One region of the Neobacillus sp. Soil_C_43 genome, then DNA from elsewhere that is predicted to be linked to it. Evidence: riboswitches for the same ligand, from Rfam matches in the RefSeq annotation. Region 1 holds a riboswitch; the other holds the start of a gene.
What was found. Region 1 has a riboswitch for S-adenosylmethionine ahead of AC3A54_RS15020 (methionine ABC transporter ATP-binding protein). Riboswitches for the same ligand answer to the same signal wherever they lie in the genome.
Positions count from the first base shown of each region.

Region 2: another riboswitch for S-adenosylmethionine. It lies ahead of AC3A54_RS16525 (methionine ABC transporter ATP-binding protein); the one in region 1 lies ahead of AC3A54_RS15020 (methionine ABC transporter ATP-binding protein).

Region 1 is NZ_JBDGJV010000010.1:170,936-176,741, reverse strand. It holds gene AC3A54_RS15025 (O-acetylhomoserine aminocarboxypropyltransferase/cysteine synthase family protein) at 47-1,363, shown strand; SAM riboswitch class I at 1,500-1,607, shown strand; gene AC3A54_RS15020 (methionine ABC transporter ATP-binding protein) at 1,768-2,793, shown strand; gene AC3A54_RS15015 (methionine ABC transporter permease) at 2,786-3,460, shown strand; gene AC3A54_RS15010 (MetQ/NlpA family ABC transporter substrate-binding protein) at 3,481-4,320, shown strand; gene sufC (Fe-S cluster assembly ATPase SufC) at 4,726-5,511, shown strand; gene sufD (Fe-S cluster assembly protein SufD) at 5,533-5,806, shown strand, end outside.
Region 2 is NZ_JBDGJV010000012.1:137,950-143,755, reverse strand. It holds gene AC3A54_RS16540 (ABC transporter ATP-binding protein) at 1-421, shown strand, start outside; gene AC3A54_RS16535 (ABC transporter permease) at 440-1,552, shown strand; gene AC3A54_RS16530 (ABC transporter permease) at 1,553-2,698, shown strand; SAM riboswitch class I at 2,883-2,988, shown strand; gene AC3A54_RS16525 (methionine ABC transporter ATP-binding protein) at 3,129-4,142, shown strand; gene AC3A54_RS16520 (methionine ABC transporter permease) at 4,132-4,806, shown strand; gene AC3A54_RS16515 (MetQ/NlpA family ABC transporter substrate-binding protein) at 4,825-5,655, shown strand; gene AC3A54_RS16510 (D-lyxose/D-mannose family sugar isomerase) at 5,766-5,806, opposite strand, start outside.

The sequences.
Region 1 (5,806 bases):
TGAAGCGGGGGTTTTTGTTTATGTTGTTAAGGGAGGAGCTAGGAAAATGGGAGAAAATCAAAAGAAATATCGTTTTGAAACCTTGAGTGTTCATGGAGGATTGGCTCCAGATCCAGTAACAGGAGCGCGTGCCGTTCCCATCTATCAAAACAATGCCTATCAATTCAAAAATACTGAACATGCAGCAAACCTATTTAGTTTAGCAGAACCAGGGTACATATACACCCGTATTCATAATCCTACTACAACCGTATTTGAAGAGAGAGTTGTTCTGCTAGAAGGCGGTGTGGGAGCGCTGGCCGTTGCTAGCGGTATGGCAGCAATTACCCTCGCCATTCTTAATGTGGCTGAGGCAGGAGATGAGATTGTTGCTGCTTCCAATCTCTATGGTGGAACGTATAATTTATTCGCAGTGACCCTTCCAAAGTACGGAATTAACGTTAAATTTGTCGATTCGGATAATCCAGAGAACTTCAGAGCAGTGATTACACCAAAAACAAAGGCAGTCTTTGCAGAAACAATTGGTAACCCAAGCTTACGTGTATTAGACATTGAAAAAGTGGCTGATATTGCACACGAGGCAGGTGTCCCATTAATTATCGACAACACCTTTGCGACACCATACTTATGCAGACCAATTGAGTACGGGGCAGACATTGTTGTTCACTCGGCAACAAAGTGGTTATTAGGTAATGGGACATCAACGGGCGGCATAATTGTTGATGGTGGGAAGTTTGACTGGAACTCTTCTAGATTCCCTGGCTTTACGACTCCGGATGCAAGCTACCATGATCTTGTCTATGCAGAAGCATTGGGCGCTGTAGCGTATATTGTAAAAGCGCGTGTACAGTTATTGCGTGATCTCGGTCCGGCACTGAGCCCGCAAAATTCATTCCAATTTACACTAGGCCTTGAAACCCTGCATGTTCGGATGAAAGAGCATGTAGCCAATACGAAAACGATTGTGGACTACTTATTAAACCATCCAGCAGTAGAATGGGTATCCTATCCGGGTCATCCATCACATCCGGACTATGAATTAGCGAAAAAATATTTACCTAAAGGTGCTGGCTCCATGGTTGTTTTTGGAATTAAAGGTGGGAAGGAAGCAGGAGCGAAGCTCATTGATTCTCTATCCTTATGGGCACATGTGGCTAATGTTGGCGATTCAAAAAGTCTAATCATTCACCCAGCTAGTACCACCCATCAGCAATTAGATGCAGAAGGTTTGAAGGCAGCAGGTGTATCGGAGGACTTAATCCGTCTCTCTATTGGGATTGAAAATGTCGAAGACTTAATTGATGATCTTGAATCTGCGATTGAGACAGCAACGGGATTGGCATCTGTCAAAGCAAATGCCTAAAATTTTCCTCATCCAATAAGTAAGAATTAATAGATTTTTTTATTGACACCCTTTTTTATCCATGATACGATAGCTTTCGTACTAAAATAACTACTTAAACTGATTAACGTGTTAATTGAATATAGAATGCTGTAAGCTCTTATCAAGAGAGGTGGAGGGATGTGCCCGATGAAGCCCGGCAACCGTCAATGTTACATTGAAATGGTGCCAATTCACACAAAGCGTTTGCTTTGGGAGATGGGAGAAAGGTCTATTTTACTAATGCCTTTCTGCCCGTGCAGAAAGGCTTTTTATTTTTCTAAAATAGAATCTTTTCAGGGGTACAGTCAAATTCTATAGGTATGTCAGGTTATAGTAGATACTTTCTGAATTTTAGGTAAATAGGATAGAAGCGGGTGATTCAAATGATTTCAATAAAAAGCGTCCGTAAGATTTTTCCTTCCAAACAAGGCCAGCTAAAAGCGGTCGATGACGTGAATTTAGAAATTCAAGAGGGGGAAATTTTCGGAGTCATCGGATATAGTGGTGCCGGAAAAAGTACGCTAATTCGAATGCTTAATGGGTTGGAGCTACCAACCGATGGATCAGTCACAGTGGCTGGTCGTGTCATTTCAAAAATTAAGGGCAGTGAGCTTCGTAAAGCACGTCAAGAAATCAGTATGATCTTTCAACATTTCAACTTACTTTGGTCAAGAACAGTAAGTGAAAATATTGCTTTTCCACTGGAAATTGCAGGTATAAAGGGACAGGAAAGACAGAAAAGAGTCAATGAGCTCATCAAACTCGTCGGGCTTGAGGGACGTGAAAACGCCTATCCCTCTCAATTGAGTGGGGGACAAAAGCAGCGGGTAGGGATTGCGAGAGCCCTTGCTAATAATCCAAAGGTTTTACTTTGTGATGAAGCAACTTCAGCACTGGACCCTCAGACAACCGATTCCATTTTGGATTTATTAGTCGATATCAATAAGCGACTAGGTCTGACCATTGTGTTGATTACACATGAAATGCATGTTATTCGAAAAATTTGCCACCGGGTTGCTGTGATGGAAAGCGGCCGTGTAGTTGAGCTTGGTTCCGTTTTGGATGTGTTCCGTAATCCGCAGCAGCAAATCACGAAACGATTTGTTCAACAGGTGACAGAGCCTGAAGAAACAAAAGAAACAGCGGAACATTTGCTGGCACGGTATCATTCTGGTCAGGTCGTTCAATTGACTTTCATTGGCGAGTCAGCTGAGCAGCCGCTCATCACTAATTTAATTAGACACCATGAGGTTACAGTAAATATCCTGCAGGGGAAAATTTCGCAAACACAAAGTGGTTCATATGGAACTCTCTTTATTCATCTTGATGGTGACGAAAAAGAAGTGAACAAAGCCATAGACTTTATTCGTTCCCAGCAGGTTGGTTTGGAGGTGGTAACAAATGAATAATAGTGGAAAATATTTTGAAAATGTCGATTGGCTCATGATGTGGGACGCAACGAAAGACACCGTTTATATGACAGCTATTTCGGTTCTCGTTACCTTTATCTTGGGGACAATCTTAGGTTTACTTCTTTTCCTAACAACGAAAGGGAATCTGTGGGAGAATAAACCGATTAATACGATTATTAGTGGAATCGTTAATATTTTTCGTTCCATTCCGTTCATCATTTTAATTGTATTATTAATCCCGTTCACCACCTTCTTATTAGGAACGATGATCGGAGAAGATGCGGCCTTGCCGGCACTGATTATTGGGGCAGCCCCTTTTTATGCAAGGATGGTGGAGATTGGTCTTCGAGAGATTAATAAAGGAGTCATTGAAGCTGCTAAATCAATGGGAGCAACAACAAGCACGATCATTTGGAAGGTACTACTACCAGAATCCATGCCAGCTCTCATTTCCGGTATTACCGTTACAGCTATTGCTCTTGTGGGTTACACAGCAATGGCAGGAGCGATTGGTGCAGGTGGGTTAGGAAACCTTGCCTACAACTATGGTTTCCAACGAAATCAAAATGACGTCACATTTGTCGCTACCGTCATTATTTTAATTATTGTGTTTATCATTCAGTTAATTGGTGATCTCATCACTTCAAAATTAGATAAAAGATAAAAATAAAAGGAGAGTTCAACATGAAAAAATGGTTATCCGTTTTACTAGCTTTAACATTAGCCCTAGCTCTTGCAGCTTGCGGTAAATCAGAAGAAAAATCTGAGGGTACTTCAGAAAAGGGTGGCACTACTAAATTAGTAGTTGGAGCTTCAACTGTGCCGCACGCTGAAATTTTAGAACAAGCAAAACCGCTATTAAAAGAAAAAGGAATCGACCTAGAAATCACAACTTTCACTGACTATGTTTTACCAAACAAAGCATTGGCTTCAAAAGAATTAGATGCAAACTACTTCCAGCACATCCCTTACTTAGAATCTCAAAATAAAGAATTTAACTACGGATTTGTTAACGCTGGCGGCATTCACATCGAGCCAATCGGTGTCTATTCTAAAAAATATAAAAAGTTAAGTGACCTTCCAAAGGGTGCTCACTTAATCATGAGTAACTCTGTAGCTGACCATGGCCGTCTACTTTCTTTACTAGAAGCACAAGGCTTAATTAAGTTAAAAGAAGGCATTGATAAAACAAAAGCAGAATTAAAAGACGTAGTAGAAAATCCAAAGAACCTAAAATTTGATGCGAACTATGAAGCGAAGCTTTTACCACAGATTTTCAATAATGGTGAAGGTGATGCAGTATTGATCAACTCTAACTACGCAATTGATGCAGGATTAAACCCAGTGAAGGATTCTATTGCAATTGAAGACAAAGAATCACCATATGTAAACGTCATTGCCGTTCGTAAAGGTGATGAAAATAAAGAGGCAATCAAAGCTCTAGTAGAAGTACTTCATTCAAAAGAAATCCAAGACTTCATCCTTGAAAAATACAAAGGTGCAGTTGTACCTGTTTCTGAATAAAAAACGATTCTCTTATAAATATGAAGAAAATAGTAAAAGTCAGTGAGCTATTCACTGGCTTTTGCTATTTCTGAAGTCATACATGAAACGTTAGGATTGGGTAAAAATAGAAGAGATATTACACCCAAATTCACTTGGCAAAAGTTAAAAAAATAAGGTATGATTTTAACCGAGTGTATTTTTACATAATTGGATATAAGAATTTTTTATCAGAAAATTCTTTAAAAATCACTTCCTATTCTCAATTAGCAATTACTTAATGAAAATAGAGGTACTGTTTTTACTGTTTAGGAGTTGCTAATACATTTCATTTGTTATAAGATTGTAATGAGAATAAAATGAGAATAGAGTTATAGACCTAACACGGTCTGCAAGATACAACACTTTCTTTTCGGAGGTATAGATATGGCTGGATCAACTTTAACGATCAAAGATTTACATGTAGGAATTGATGGGAAAGAAATTTTAAAAGGTGTTAACCTTGAAGTAAAAGGTGGAGAAATCCACGCAATTATGGGTCCTAACGGAACTGGTAAATCCACTTTATCATCTGCAATCATGGGTCACCCTAAATATGAAGTAACTAGTGGTAACATTACTTTAGATGGACAAAATGTTCTTGAAATGGAAGTAGATGAGCGCGCTCGTGCAGGTCTATTCCTAGCAATGCAATATCCAAGTGAAATCAACGGCGTAACCAATGCCGATTTTTTACGTTCAGCATTAAATAGCCGCCTAGGTGAAGGTAATGAAATTTCTTTAATGAAATTCATCCGTAAGATGGATAAGCAAATGGAATTCCTTGAAATGGACCTTGATATGGCGCAACGCTACTTAAATGAAGGTTTCTCTGGTGGAGAGAAAAAGCGTAATGAAATCTTACAATTAATGATGTTAGAACCAAAAATTGCGATCCTGGATGAAATTGACTCCGGTCTAGATATTGACGCATTAAAAGTTGTGTCAAAAGGAATCAATGAAATGCGCGGCGAAGAATTCGGATGCCTAGTTATTACTCACTATCAACGTCTTTTAGACTATATCACTCCTGACTATGTGCACGTTATGATGCAGGGCCGTATTGTGAAATCAGGCGGGCCAGAGTTAGCACAACGCTTAGAAGCAGAAGGATATGACTGGATCAAGCAAGAGCTTGGAATTGAAGATGAAACAGTTGGGCAAGAAGCGTAAGAGAGTGTTAGGAGGATTACAATGACAACAGAAACAAAATTACCATTTGATAAGGGTTTTGTAAGCTCCTTTTCGAAAGAAATGAACGAGCCTGCTTGGTTTGAAGAGTTCCGACTCAAAGCATTAGAGAGTTTTGAACAACTGCCAATGCCAAAACCTGATAAAACAAAAATAGATAAATGGAATTTCACTCAATTCAATCAACATACTGTTAAAAGTGCTGCTTATTCTTCTATTGATGAATTACCGGAGGAAGTAAAAGCTTTAGTTGATTTGGAAGCAGCTGATAAGAATC
Region 2 (5,806 bases), on a different contig from region 1:
CCTCAATTCGGTTCGCAAGCTAAACGAAATGGGCTGTACGATTATTTACACGAGCCACTACATGGAAGAAGTGGAGGAAATCTGCACACAGATTGCCATCATCGATCATGGGAAAATCATTGCTGAAGGCACGAAGGAGCAGCTGAAATCAATCATCACCAATACAAAGGACTTGTGGGTGGAGGTCAAATCCTCGGAAAACGTGGACGTCGGGGCCATTAAAGAAATTAGTGGAGTTGAAGCCGTTTCTGTCGATGAAAATGTCATAAAGATCAACTCGGATACTGGAGTGAACAACTTAAATAAAATCATAGAGCATTTCATGAGCAATCATATCGAAATCCGTTCGTTAGAAGAAAAAGCACCAAACCTAGAGACCGTATTTTTAACCTTAACCGGCAGGAATTTAAGGGACCAATAAGGAGAGGAGGGGACTCCCATGAACATTATCAATATTGCTTGGAAGGGGATTAAATCTGACTTCCGAGACACAAGAACCTTGTTTTTCATGCTAGCTTTTCCGATTGTCTTAATGCTCGTCCTTGGCTCCGCCTTGTCGAATACATTTACGACGAGTCTTCCTGTGGATAATATCCATGTGTTCTATACAGATACGACAACGGGTGAGAATTTCCAGCACTTTATTGCTGAGGTGAAAAAATCAGAGGTCCATTTTAAGAAAGTCACCGATCAAGCAAAGGCGAGAAAGGAAGTTCAACAAAGTAAAGTGGATGGATATGTGGAAGTGTCAGAAAAGGGGATTCAGCTGTATCTCAATAATGGCAACAGTATTGAAGGAAGTATCCTTCAAGGCATGCTTTCTGCTTATGTCGATCAATACAATATCGCCTCTGAAATTATGAAGGTGGCGCCTGACAAGTTGGCTACTGCGTTTACTCCTGAAAAAAAGGCGAATTTTATTAAAGAAACCTCGCTGCAACCGGATAAGCAGCCTAGTTCGATGGACTATTATGCGCTTGTGATTACGACGATGATTATCCTGTACGGGGCGATGTCGGCCAGTTCGTTAATTGTGGAGGAACGAGTGAGAGGGACGGCGAACCGTCTGATTGCCTCTCCAATTAGAAAAAGTGAAATTTTTATCGGAAAAGTGCTCGGAAGTCTCGTGAGTAATAGCTTATGTGCCTTGCTAGTCGTTCAGATGAGCAAACTATTATTCCACGCGAATTGGGGGGATCACCTAGGGATGGTATACGTGGTCCTGCTGACAGAGATTATTTTTGCAGTGAGCTTGGGCATCGGTATCAGCTTCGTGTCCAAAACAAGTGCCGCTCCCAAAGTGATTATTATGCTATTTGTCCAGTTATCCTCCTTTTTTGGTGGAGCTTATTTTAGAATTGTGAATCCTGATGGTGTCTTCAAATTTATTACCGAGCTTTCCCCTCTCACCTGGATGAACTCGGGTTTAACGAAATTGATTTATGCGAATGACCTATCTGCAGCCGTCCCAGCGATCACGATTAATTTGTCTGGGTCACTCCTTTTTTTACTAGTGGCAGTAATCTCTTTACAAAGACGGGAGGGGCTATAAATGAAGGATGTCCTCTGGTTAATTCAAAACACATTAAGTAAGACGTTTCGCAATAAGAAAAACATTATCATGTATCTGTTTATGCCGTTAGTGGGGATTTTCATTGCGTTTATTGCCTATGGTGGGGAACAGAAAGCCCTTCTACATGTAGGCGTCGTCAATCAAGACAAGAGTGAGGTGACGGACGATACAATCCATTTTCTCAAGGGGTTAGAGAATGTGAAGGTTTCTGAGGTCGATGCGGAAAAGGTACAGGACCAGATTACATCCGGTAAACTGGACTGTGTCATCACCTTTGAAAAAGGCTTCTCGGAAAGCGTGTTGAACGGTACGCCAGCACATATCCAGCTTAGTTCCATCAAAGGGGCTGCCGTTACAGGCTTCGTGAAATCCTATTTATATCAATATATCAATAATATCGCGACGATTAGTCGGGCGGCCGATGGGAATCAACCGATGTTTGAGCAAATGTATAAGGACTATCAGCAATCCACCTTTACGCTCGCCACCCATTCATTAGAGGATTCATCGGAAAATAAGAATATGACCAATCAAACGATTGGTTTCCTGATCATGATCATGCTGATGTCAGCGGGGAATATGTCTGAGATCATTCTGTTGGAAAAAGAACAGCGAACCTATTTCCGCTTATTATCGACGCCAATTAATGCTAGAAAGTATCTATTATCCAATGTCATCGTCAACATGATTGTGATGACGATACAGGTATTAATTACGCTTACCATCATGAGAAATATGTTCCATATTGGCATCGGCATGTCCTTCTGGGAAGCGGCCTTCGTGATGTTACTATTTTCCTTGATTGCTGTAGGATTATCGCTTGTCATCATCTCTTTCGCAAACAACCGGAGTGCAGCAGGGGCATTGCAAAATTTAATTATCACACCAACCGTCATGCTGTCCGGCTGCTTCTGGCCAGTGGAAGTTATGCCTACATCCTTACAAAAAATAGCAGAGTTCCTGCCACAGCGCTGGACGTTAGATACATTAACCAAACTACAGGAAGGAAGCTCCTTGAGCAGCTTGTATTTACACTTCATCATCCTGTTCGCCTTTGCAGTAGCCTTTTTCTTACTAGCCGTCTATCGCTTTAGCAGAAACAACACGACACAGAACTTTATATAAAAATTTGGGGACAGTCCCCCGTTGCGCTAAAGCGCCGGGGGACTGTCCCCGAAATTTTTTTAGACGCCCTAAATAGTTGACTTGATAATAATGGAAACACTTACAATTTCAAAATAGTATTTTCTGATGATTGACAAAATAAAAATAGATTAGTAATATCGAAAATGTTAAAAAAAACTAATAATTCTTATCGAGAGTGACCGAGGGACTTGGCCCTATGACGTCCGGCAACCCCCTAATTGGGAAGGTGCCAATTCCAGCAGAATGACTTTCATTCTGAAAGATAAGCTTGAAATAATTGTTTGTATTTCGATGCTTCTTTCAGTTGAAAGGAGCATTTTTTGCGTGAAAAACTTACTGAATCGGACTCACTTTCTTGGGGAACGGCCATTAATTTAAAATATCGCTTATGAAAAAAGAGGTCATCATTATGATTGAAATACGGCAGTTAACAAAGGAATATAAAACAAAAAACGGCACGGTCAAGGGAGTCGATGACGTTTCTTTAACGGTTCAACGAGGCGAAATCTATGGCATCGTCGGCTACTCTGGCGCCGGAAAAAGCTCGTTGCTCCGCTGCATCAACTTATTGGAGCAACCGACTTCAGGCACTATTACCGTCGATGGGACGGACCTTACTTCCTTAAAAGGGGAGAAGCTCCGCCTAGCACGGCTAAAGATTGGTATGATTTTTCAACACTTTTACCTCATCAGCCAGAAGACGGTGTATGAGAACATTGCTTTTTCGCTGAAAGCGGCCAACTATCCGAAGAACCAAATCAGCACACGTGTCTTGGAATTACTTGAAACGGTGGGGCTTGCGGATAAGCGCGATGTGTATCCAGCCCAGCTGAGCGGAGGGCAAAAGCAACGGGTAGGGATTGCGCGTGCCTTGGCCAACAATCCAACGGTCCTCTTATGTGATGAGGCAACCTCCGCCCTTGATCCGACCACGACCAAGTCGATCTTGAATCTATTAAAAAAGATCAACAAGGAACTCAACATTACGATTATTCTTATCACGCATGAGATGAATGTAGTCAAAGAAATTTGCCACCGAATGGCCATTATGCAAAATGGGATGGTCATTGAAGAGGGAACGGTTTACGACATCTTCGCCAACCCTAAAGCGGAACTTACCAAAGAGTTTATTGATAGCGTGGTATCCTTTGACGTTCCGGAATCCATCCTCACTAGCTGTGAAGGGCCGATTATCAAGGTGCTGTTTAAAGGAAAAGTCGCCGGTGAGGGTGTCATTTCAGATATGCTGCAGAAATTCAGCGTAAAAGGGAACTTCCTACATGGTTCCATTGAATACATACAAGAACTGCCCTTGGGCATTTTCATTATGGAACTGAAAGGTGCGAAGGAGGAAGTGACCGCTGCCCTTCGATACATCGAGGACCGGGCAGCGCAAGTGGAGGTGTTACATAATGGGCTTTGATTTTCAGCATCTGGTGGAATTAATTCCAGATATCAATACGGCTTTTATGCAGACGATTTATATGATTGTGATTAGCTTAGCGATCGCCATTGTCATTGGCCTTCCAGTGGGAATCTTGTTATTTGTCACCGATAAAGGTTTGTTTTTACAAAATCGATTTATTCAAGTGATCATGGGATTCCTGGTTAACTTAATCCGGTCTATTCCCTTTATTATTTTGCTGGTTGCGTTAATTCCATTAACCAACTTCATTGTTGGTTCGACGATTGGACCGACAGCCGCAAGCGTGTCGTTATCGGTAGCAGCCATTCCGTTCTTTGCCCGTATCGTCGAATCAGCATTAAGGGAAATCGATAAAGGGGTCATCGAAGCGGCAATTGCGGCGGGAGCGACGCCAACCATGATAATAAAAGATGTTCTGCTCCTTGAAGCAAGATCAGGAATTATCTCGGGTATTACGTTGACCCTTATTAGTTTAATCGGATTTTCGGCCATGGCCGGTACAGTGGGCGGCGGTGGAATTGGAGATTTAGCGATTCGCTTTGGATATTACCGCTATGACAATACCATCATGATTGCCACTGTTGTTATATTAATAGTTTTAGTTCAGGTTATTCAACTGCTTGGTGATTACATTGCCAAAGTTGTCGATAAAAGAAGATAAAGAAAGAAGGAAAAAGTCATGAAAAAATGGTTTTTAGCAATGGTCTTAGTTTTAGTCGTGGGTGCGTTAGCAGCTTGCGGCAGCAGTTCAGAAAGCAAAGACAAAGCAGAGGCAAAATCAAAGGACATTAAATTAGGGGCTACTGCTGGTCCGTACAGTGATATGTTGAAGGAAGCAATTGTTCCTGGTTTAGAAAAGAAGGGCTACAAAGTTGAGATTGTAGAATTCAGCGATTACATTCAGCCAAACAAAGCATTAGATAATGGGGACATCCAAGCAAACCTATTCCAGCATTCTATCTATCTAGAGAATTTCGCAAAGGAAAACAACATGAAGCTGTCTGCACTGATTTCTGTTCCAACTGCACCAATGGGGCTTTACTCTAAGAAATACAAGTCATTGGATGATGTAAAAGACGGGGCAACGGTTACGCTTCCGAATGACCCAACAAACGCGGCTCGTGCCTTAAATACGCTTCGTGATGAAGGCTTAATTACAATTAAAGAAAGTGCCGACCCGTTGAAAGTATCTGAGAAGGACATTGTTGATAATAAGAAAAACTTGAAATTCCAGGCAATTGAAGCTGGTCAGCTTCCACGTTCTGTGGACAGTGTCGATTTAGCTGCTGTACCTGGAAACTTCGCGTTAGCAGCAAAAATGAACTTGCTTGATGCACTTGCAATGGAGAATATGCTAGATTCATATCGCAATATAGTTGCAGTAAAAACAGAAAACAAAGATTCTCAGCTTGCAAAAGATATTAAAGAAGTCGTCGAATCTGCAGACTTCGAAAAAGTCATTGATGAGAAGTTCAAGGGCTTTGGGAAACCTGAGTGGATGAAGAAATAGTTCAAAACGGTTTAATATAAGTATAGAAAAAGGACGCCTTTACATGCGTCCTTTTTAACTATAAGAAAACAGCTAAAACCAAATTGAAAACTCTAGGAGTAGCTCCTTGCTTAATCTTCAAGAACCGGTATTCTCTTAATTTCTGGATCAA